2 regions of the Corynebacterium aquatimens genome follow, and region 1 is predicted to be linked to the other one. Evidence: riboswitches for the same ligand, from Rfam matches in the RefSeq annotation. Region 1 holds a riboswitch; the other holds the start of a gene.

Region 1 (4,407 bases):
CTTCTGTCCGGTGTTGGTCTGCGCATTATGTCCGCCATCATCGTTGGCCTCCCGATCATTGGTACCTGGTTGCACTGGGCAATCTTCGGCGGCGACTTCCCGTCGGACCTCATGCTGGACCGTTTCTACATCCTGCACGTGCTGATCCTGCCGGGCATCATCCTCGCTCTGATCGCAGCACACCTCCTGCTCGTCTGGTTCCAAAAGCACACGCAGTTCCCTGGCCCTGGCCGCACGGAGAACAACGTTGTGGGTATCCGCATCCTTCCGGTCTTCGCTATCAAGGCGATTGGCTTCGGCATGCTGGTCTTCGGTGTCCTGGCGCTCATGGCTGGTGTCACCACCATTAACGCGATCTGGAACCTGGGCCCCTACAACCCGTCGCAGGTCTCCGCTGGTTCCCAGCCGGACGTCTACATGCTGTGGACAGATGGTGCTGCTCGTGTCATGCCGGCATGGGAGCTCTACTTGGGCAACTACACGATCCCGGGTGTGTTCTGGGTTGCGCTGCTGGCTGGCGCCATGGTCGTGGTTCTGCTGTCGTACCCCTTCATTGAGAAGGCCACCACGGGCGATGACGCGCACCACAACCTGCTGCAGCGCCCGCGCGACGTTCCGGTTCGTACCGGTATCGGCGTCATGGGTCTGGTCTTCTTCCTCCTGCTGACGCTGTCCGGTGGTAACGACTTGTTCGCGTACCACTTCCAGATCTCCCTGAACGCGATGACCTGGGTGGGCCGTATCGGTCTGATTATCCTCCCGCCGCTGGCGTACTTCATCACGTACCGCATCTGCGTTGGCCTGCAGCGCTCCGACCGTGAGGTCCTGGAGCACGGTCTGGAGACCGGTGTGATTAAGAAGCTGCCTAACGGTGCGTTCGTCGAGGTTCACCAGCCGCTTGGCCCGGTGGACGAGCACGGTCACCAGATCCCGCTTGAGTACGCTGGTGCTCCGGTTCCGAAGCAGCTGAACCAGCTTGGTTACGCTGACTCCGAGACCTCTGGTTGGTTCTCCCCGGATGACAGGGAGATCACGCGCAAGCGCAACGAGATCGCCCGCCAGAACCACCACGAGGAGATCGAGACGCTGCGTACCCTCGAGGCCGAGAAGGACTCGACCGACCGCGACGCTGGCACGCGATAGTAATCGCTGCAAAGCCGGCTGCCTAGCCGCGTGAGAGCGATTCACTAAAACACAGAACTTAAGGCCCTTCCCGCAACGGGGAGGGCCTTAAACTTTGTCACGAAAGAGTAACAAACACGGCGTGTGATCAGCATCACACAAAGAAATTATAGGTTGCACGGCACATTTCTGCTTTCCCGAGAAAATATGCCGTGTGGCATATAGATGCAGGTAGACGCGATTTAATCTTTGTATTGAAGCATCTCGTTCGGTGGATCCGCGAGGCGAAATTGGGGTTATGTGCCGCGGAATCCAATATTACGGAGAGATAACGGGCGCGTCGTTGGACAAACTTCGTAGCTATTTCGTAACCTGATTGAGACCTTGCCGCGAAGGCACGTCCGAACAAACATATAAAGCCGAGTCTTTTGCCTTTATGTAGCGCCGCAAAATGCGGGCGGGGGCGAAAGAGCCGGGGAACCACCTAGATCAATACTTGATCGAATCCTTGGGGTGTGTGCACAGGCGAAGGGCGCTTATAGCGTAGTAGCCGTGCAGGGCAATGTCCTGGAGCCTAACCCGTCAGCTAACCCGGTAGGTGAATAGGAAGATATGGAGTTTCTCTAGTGGCTAAACACCGCCGCCAAACCACGTCCGTTTCCAAGCGTGGAGTTGCAACCGCTGCTGCCGTCGTCGCAGGTGCATCCCTCGTAACCCCCGCTATGGCGGGTGCAGCCGAGGTTCGTGTTCCTAACACGACCCTGCGCGCTGAGATCCCTGGCATTGAGAACGTGCCGGGCATTGAGAACGTCCCGAACATCCACGAGTGGGTTCCGGCAGTTTCTAAGAAGGCTGCTCCTGCTCCGTACAAGGCTGCGGCTCCTGCTCCGGCCCGGGCTGCAGCTCCTGCTCCGGCTCAATCCAAGGGCGACCGGATCGTGTCCATCGCTCGCTCCAAGATCGGCGCTCCGTACGTCTACGGCGCTGCTGGCCCGAACCAGTTCGACTGCTCCGGCTTCACCTCGTGGGTGTACAAGCAGGCTGGCATCAGCATCCCGCGTACCTCCGGCGCTCAGGCTTCCGCTGGCAAAAAGGTGCCGCTGAACGCTCTGCAGCCGGGTGACATCATCGTCTACTACTCCGGTGCTTCCCACGTTGCTATCTACGCTGGCAACGGCAAGATCATTGACGCACTGAACTCCGGCACCCCGGTTGGCTACCGCCCGCTGAACATGATGCCGATTCACTCTGCGGTTCGTTTCTAGGACGTACTTCGCGCTTTAACAGGTCGCGGTCGCGCCCCGAAAAGGGAGCAGCGGCCGCGATTTTTGCGTGCTGATCTGTTTGACCAAAACCGTTTTAGCGAATAACTTTGTATCGTATTTGTGTGTTTCCAAAGTGAGGTTTCCGTGCGCCGTACACAGGGGTTTTTCTTCGGCCGTAGGTCTTCTTCCGTATCTCTCGTAGCAGCGGCGTGTCTTTCCGTAGGCCTCGGAGGCGCTTCGGTTATCGGCTGCGCCGGCATCGCTGGTGCTGATGACGTGGACACCATGATGAAGCAGATGGAAGAGCTGTCCCACACGGCGACTGCCAAGTCAGAGGAGATCAAAGAACTTGAAGGCAAGATCGGGGATGCTAAGTCCCAGATCGCGAAGCTGAACAAGGAAGCCAAGGCAGCGCAGAAGGACGCGGCTTTGGCGCTGGGTCGCCGCGATGACTACCAGGTTGACGTCGATCGCATCGCGCAGACTCGCTACCGCAACACCCAAAATGATGCCGTGATCGCCTCTTTCGATTCCGGCAACCCGCAGGAGGTCATTGACCGTGCGGCTTATCTTGGCTCCATTTCGCGTTCCTCGGAGCGCACGCTAGACGGCCTTCAAAAAACCACCCGAGAGGCTGCCAACCGGGCGACGGACGCAGACATGGCTCTGGCGGTCGCGAACTACCGCACGGTAGAGCTTGAGGCCAACCGTGACCGCCTGAAGCGCGAGCAGAAGGATTTGGATAAGAGGATCGCGGCGCTGGAAGAGCGAGTGGATTCGCTCTCACCTGAGCAGCGGGCCCGTTGGGAGAGGAAGAACGGCCCGGTTGATGGGGCGCGTATCCCTCCTTCGGCGCACGGTAACGCCGCGGTGTCCGCGGCGATGTCGAAGCTGGGCTCCCCGTACGGTTGGGGTGCTACGGGACCGAACGAGTTTGACTGCTCGGGTCTGATGGTGTGGGCGTACGCGCAGCAGGGCAAGACCATTCCGCGTACGTCACAGGCACAGCTGTCGGGCGGCACGCCCGTTTCGCTGAATGATCTCCAACCCGGCGACATCATTGGCTACTACCCGGGTGTGACTCACGTGGGTATGTACATCGGCGACGGCAAGCTGGTCCATGCTTCGGATTACGGCATCCCAGTTCAGGTCGTGCCGTATGACTCCATGCCTATTCAGGGAGCGGTCCGCTTCTGACCACGCTTTTAGTCACGAATGATTTCCCGCCGACGATCGGCGGGATTCAGTCGTATCTGCGCCGTTTTCTCGATGAGGTCCTCGCGCGTCGAGGTCCGGGCAGCGTGGTAGTTTTCGCGTCGACGCAAGACGAGCGCGAGGCTTTGCTTTACGACGACTCCTTGCCGTGCGTTATCCACCGCTGGCCGCGCCGGGTGATGCTTCCCACCCCGGCCACTCAGCGCGAAATGGCACGGTTGATTCGTGAGCACAACGTCGACACGGTTTGGTTTGGGGCAGCTGCCCCGCTGGCACTCATGGCTCCCGCTGCCAGGCGCGCCGGCGCGCAAAGGATCATCGCGTCGACGCACGGACACGAGGTGGGCTGGTCCATGATCCCGGGTGCGCGCCATGCGCTTCGTGCGATCGGCAACCACGCTGATGTGATCACGTATGTGTCCGAATACGCTCGCGGTCGATTCCAGCGGGCTTTTGGGGACCACCCAGAGTTCGTGGCGCTGCCCTCAGGTGTTGACACCGAGTTCTTCCGTCCAGCGACTACGGCTCAGAGGCAAGCAACACGGGCTCGGCTAGGTGTCGGGGACGCTCCGCTGATCGTGTGCGTTTCGCGCCTTGTCGCGCGCAAGGGCCAGGATCAGCTCATTCGCGCGCTGCCCCTCATTAAGAAAAATGTCCCTGACGCAACCCTGGTGATAGTGGGGGAGGGGTCCTACCGCAGCAGGTTGGAGAGGTTGGTCACTCAGCTTGATTCCCGGTATCACGAGTCGGTGGTGTTCACCGGCCGCGTGGACGCTACGCTCATGCGCGATATTTACGCGGCGGC
Region 2 (4,407 bases), 1.0 Mb from region 1:
CTTTGGCGACGGCCCGCAAGATCTCCGCGATCTGACGAGACTCCTTGCGCTCCGGGTAGCGGCCAGCATCAAGAGCCGGCTGGACCTGGGTTTCCAACATCGACATAACATCGGCGAGCATACTCGCGAGCTCGTCTGGCTTGCGGCGGTTGATCTTCTTACGACGCGGCGAATCAAGCACCTTCACGCGCAACGCCTGCGGCCCGCGACGGCCGGCCGCGAAATCAAACTCAATGCGCTGACCTGCCTCAAGCTCCTCAACGCCGTCCGGCAACACGCTCTTACCAATAAAGACATCCTCGTTGCCAGGGTTGGAAGCAAAACCGAAACCCTTCTCGGCGTCGTACCACTTCACTTTTCCTACTGGCATGATGACGTTCCTCTACTGATTCTTTCGCGTGTTTCGCTCTTCGTACGGATCCCGTAATAGTGAGCTACATATGATGCCACACAATAGCCCGAACCCCCAACCTCGGGCCCGACCTCGGCGACGCGATCCCGCGCCCCCAGCGACGCGATTCGCGGTGCCTCAGCGAGGCGATTCGCGAAATTTGTATCCAACTTTCGATAGGCCACGTGAAACCCCAGGTCACGGACCTGCTGGTTTTTGATGATCTATCAGCAAAGCAGAATTTCGCGAATCGGGTCCCCGCGCCCGGCGTGGCCCCTGCGACCCACAGGCATTCCGAGAGAAACCAGGACCCACCCCGCCGGGAGGGACAATCCCGCGGTGCCCCGGCGAGGCGATTCGCGGCACCCCTAGGGGGCGATTCGCGGCATCCCGACGACGCGATTCGCGAAATTTGTATCCAACTTTCGATAGCTAGCGCGAAACTGCAGGTCACCGGACCGCAGGTTTTTGATGATCTGTCACCGAAGCAGAATTTCGCGAATCGGGTCGGCGCGAAGGTTGCGGCGATGGGCACATTTCGCTTATCGACGGCTCGACACGCGCTAAATCATGTGATGCGGTTCACACTACGGAACAATGTCCAGTTCAAGCGGGTACTCCACCCCATTTAATCCGTCACTGCGAACCCCACTAATAACAATGATCACAAAAGTTCGAAGAGATGTGACTGAATCGTTATAAACCCGTAGAGTAGCCATCATGCTTCGCGCGGGCTCGTTGTCTGCGGGAGGGAAAACCGAATCGTTCAAGGCCACGTTCAATTTTGTCCGGCCACTGAACGCTGAACACAGCTAAATAAATAGGACAAAAGCGGGGGACCCACCCGCGCCGCACGGCGCACAGCGGGAACCTTTCTCGCTCGGGGTGAAGCCGAAAAGTCTTCGGCCAGGCCGTTTTCATACCTCTGCCTGAACCCGACAGCTAACTCCGCAGACGTAATTAAGAAGAGAGGAAAAGAATTTTCATGGGACGCCACCGTAAGCAGACCACTTCCCTGTCCACCAAGACCATTGCCGGTGCTACCGCAGCTCTGGCTACCACTGCGATCCTTGCTCCGCAGGCATCCGCAGCTCCAGACTCTGACTGGGACCGCCTTGCACAGTGCGAGTCTGGCGGTAACTGGGCAATCAACACCGGCAACGGCTACCACGGTGGCCTGCAGTTCCACCCGCAGACCTGGCGCGCACACGGTGGCGGCCAGTTTGCACCGACTGCAAACCTTGCTACCCGCGAGCAGCAGATCGTCGTGGCTGAGCGCGTGCTTGCAAGCCAGGGCTGGGGTGCTTGGCCTGCGTGCTCCGCTCGTCTGGGTCTGAACTCCAAGCCGACGCCGCGCACCGCTCCGGGCGCTCCGGCAGCGAAGCCGGCCGCACCGAAGGCTGCTCCGAAGCCGGCCGCACCGAAGGCCGCACCGAAGCCGGAGACTCTCCAGGTCGACGCTGTGTACGAGCAGATCGTGAAGCTGCTGGATAGCCGCGGTATCGCTGTTCCGGCCCAGGTGCAGGATGCCTACAAGGCAAACCGCCACGACTACAACGCTTTCTACCTGGCTAACAAGCCGTTGGTTGACGCTGCACTGACCGGCGACATCAACCGCGTCTTCGCGGTTGCCGCTGGCCGCTAAAAAACGCATAAGCTAGGAACCACCAGCGCGCCTAGCAACTCCGCGAGCTACGCAAAACGGGTGTGAATGAGGGCTTCAAAAACCCTGGTTCACACCCGTTTAATGTTTGCAGCAAATAAAGCTGCAGCGGCCCCACGCGGCACCTGCCGGCGGGGCAACGGAAAAGAAACGTGAAAGAGGCGCCTACTGCGCGCGGTTGATACGCGTGGTGGGGTGGACGTAGCCGGTTTCTTCCCACGGACGCGGAAGAATCAAGTCGTCGCCGTACGGGCTGGATGCGCCAGCGAGCTTGGAGGAAAGCTCCGTCACCGGGTGGCCACCAGGGGTGTTGGCCGGCCAAGCCGGGTTGATCTCTCGGATGTTTTCCACGTGTCCTGCAGTCTCTTTAGCCATGCCCTTTATTCTTTCACGCCGCTACTTAAAACGCACCTATTCCCCCAACAAAGTCTCCGCGGTAGCGCAAGACGCGTAAGATCACCCCCGAAATGACTACACCTCAACGGCCCGCGGGCCACGGCCTCAGCGCAGCATTGGCTTCGCTTGACGACGATCAGTGGCGCACCCTGATCAGCTCCCGCCCTGACGCGTTCCTTCCGCCGCCGTCATCGCTGGGGATGCTCGCGGCTCGCTTAGGACACGCGGGCTCCTTGTACAAGGTGATGAAGAAACTCACCGCGGCTGATCTGACAGCGTACAACCGCCTCATCAGCGCGGAAGCGGACGTGCGCCCCGTGGATGCCACCGCGATAGATGAGGAGTTTCCGCTTGACCATATGCGCCAGCTGGGGCTGGTCTACGGCCCCACCGAGGCACTGCGCGCGGTCGGTGGCCTGCACAGTGGCCTGCAACCCGGACTATCGGCGGCCTGGACGGGCGGCGCGAGCGGGGAATTGAGCATCCCGCAGCCGCACGCAGTCGACCAGAAGCTGGTTGATGAATCGGCGCTGCCACAGGGTATTGATGCGGTGCGCAGGATGCGCCAGCTCCTCACGGCGCTGCTGGCTGAACCGGTTGCGCTGAACAAGGATGATTCGGTTGGAGTCCGTGCGCTCAAAGCGCTCTCGCACGCCCTTGGGGTTGATGCGGCTCCGCTGATCAGGGTTGGCAATGCGGCAGGCCTTTTGGCGCCGACCTACGTTTCTAACCGCTCGGATGATTCGGTGCTTGCTGCCTCGCGGGGTGGCCTGACCTGGCTGGCTTCCGGTCTGGCTGAGCAATGGGTCGCGCTGATCATCGGCTGGCTCAGTTCCCCGTGGGATCCAACCGCGACCACCAACATCTTCGCTCCCGGAAGCCATGATCCTTCCGTTAGCGGCGCTGCCGTTGCTACTGCTCGGTGCTGCGGCGACTGGGATCTAATGACGTTCTACTCCCCTACGGACGCGCTGGTTATCGGGCCTGAGATGGTCGAAGCGCTGGTTGCTGAGGGGAAAGCGGTCGGAGCGCTCGCGCCTGTCGACGGTCTAGCGGGCGCGCCGTCTTCACCGCTGCGAGCATTCCTGGAAGCGTACGAACCCGCACACGCAACCCCGGCGGAAGACGCGCCCAGGTTGGCGGTTGAGGTGGCGGACGGGCTGTTGCCGCCGACCGTCGATAAGCTTATTGCGCAAGCGGACCTTACTATTTTGGCGCCGGGTCCTCTTGATTCGGTGACTGCGACGTTCATTGAGAAGATCGCGGAGATGGAATCGCCGGGGTTGGCCAGTGTGTGGCGGGTGACGGAGGACTCGTTGCGCCGCGGGTTTGATGCGGGGCTGTCTGCGGAAATGATCCATCAGTGGCTGGCGGCGCACGTCATGGGTGAGGTCCCGCAGGGTCTTTCTTTCCTCGTGGATGAGGTTGCGCGCAACCACGGTTCGCTGCGTATTGGTGCGGTGGCAAGTTACGTTCGCAGTGATGACCCGGCGCTGATCACGCAGGCGGCGGAGTTGCTCAATGGTGCGAAATCCGCGCGCGCGAAGAGGCCGAAGGTTTCGTCGTTACGCGTGATTGCCCCTACCGTCGCGGTGAGCGATATGACCGTGCCGAAGCTGCTCGCCGCGCTGCGTGACGTGGGCTTCCAGCCGGTTGCGGAGGACGCTGGCGGGGCGACGCTTCACTCGGGTGCGGACCCGATTCTGGCATCGGCGTATCCCGCTGAGCCCTCATTGGCGCCCCCGTTGGTGCCGCGGGAGGTCGATTCGATCCTCGCGCACGTGCGCACGCTTGAAGTTGAGGGTGAAGTTACGAGTGCCTCCGCGGTAGAAACGTTGCGCATGGCCGCGCGGTCAAAGCGCGCCGCGGCGGTGTCCTACGTGGGGCGTGGCGGCGAGCCTCACACCACCGTGGGTGTGCCAATTACGGTTCGCGCGGGTTCGGTTGTCCTCTACCC

The links. Region 1 has a riboswitch for cyclic di-AMP ahead of CAQUA_RS03760 (C40 family peptidase). Riboswitches for the same ligand answer to the same signal wherever they lie in the genome.
Region 2: it holds a riboswitch for cyclic di-AMP, as region 1 does, so the genes downstream of both, CAQUA_RS08435 (resuscitation-promoting factor Rpf1 domain-containing protein) here and CAQUA_RS03760 (C40 family peptidase) in region 1, are expected to answer to the same signal.

What each region holds. Positions count from the first base shown of each region.
Region 1 covers NZ_CP046980.1:820,508-824,914, forward strand. The annotation lists gene qcrB (cytochrome bc1 complex cytochrome b subunit) at 1-1,143, shown strand, start outside; cyclic di-AMP (ydaO/yuaA leader) riboswitch at 1,530-1,738, shown strand; gene CAQUA_RS03760 (C40 family peptidase) at 1,749-2,387, shown strand; gene CAQUA_RS03765 (C40 family peptidase) at 2,532-3,584, shown strand; gene CAQUA_RS03770 (glycosyltransferase family 4 protein) at 3,581-4,407, shown strand, end outside.
Region 2 covers NZ_CP046980.1:1,848,783-1,853,189, forward strand. The annotation lists gene CAQUA_RS08430 (cold-shock protein) at 1-370, opposite strand, end outside; cyclic di-AMP (ydaO/yuaA leader) riboswitch at 1,191-1,363, shown strand; gene CAQUA_RS08435 (resuscitation-promoting factor Rpf1 domain-containing protein) at 1,377-2,036, shown strand; gene CAQUA_RS08440 (hypothetical protein) at 2,220-2,429, opposite strand; gene CAQUA_RS08445 (helicase-associated domain-containing protein) at 2,522-4,407, shown strand, end outside.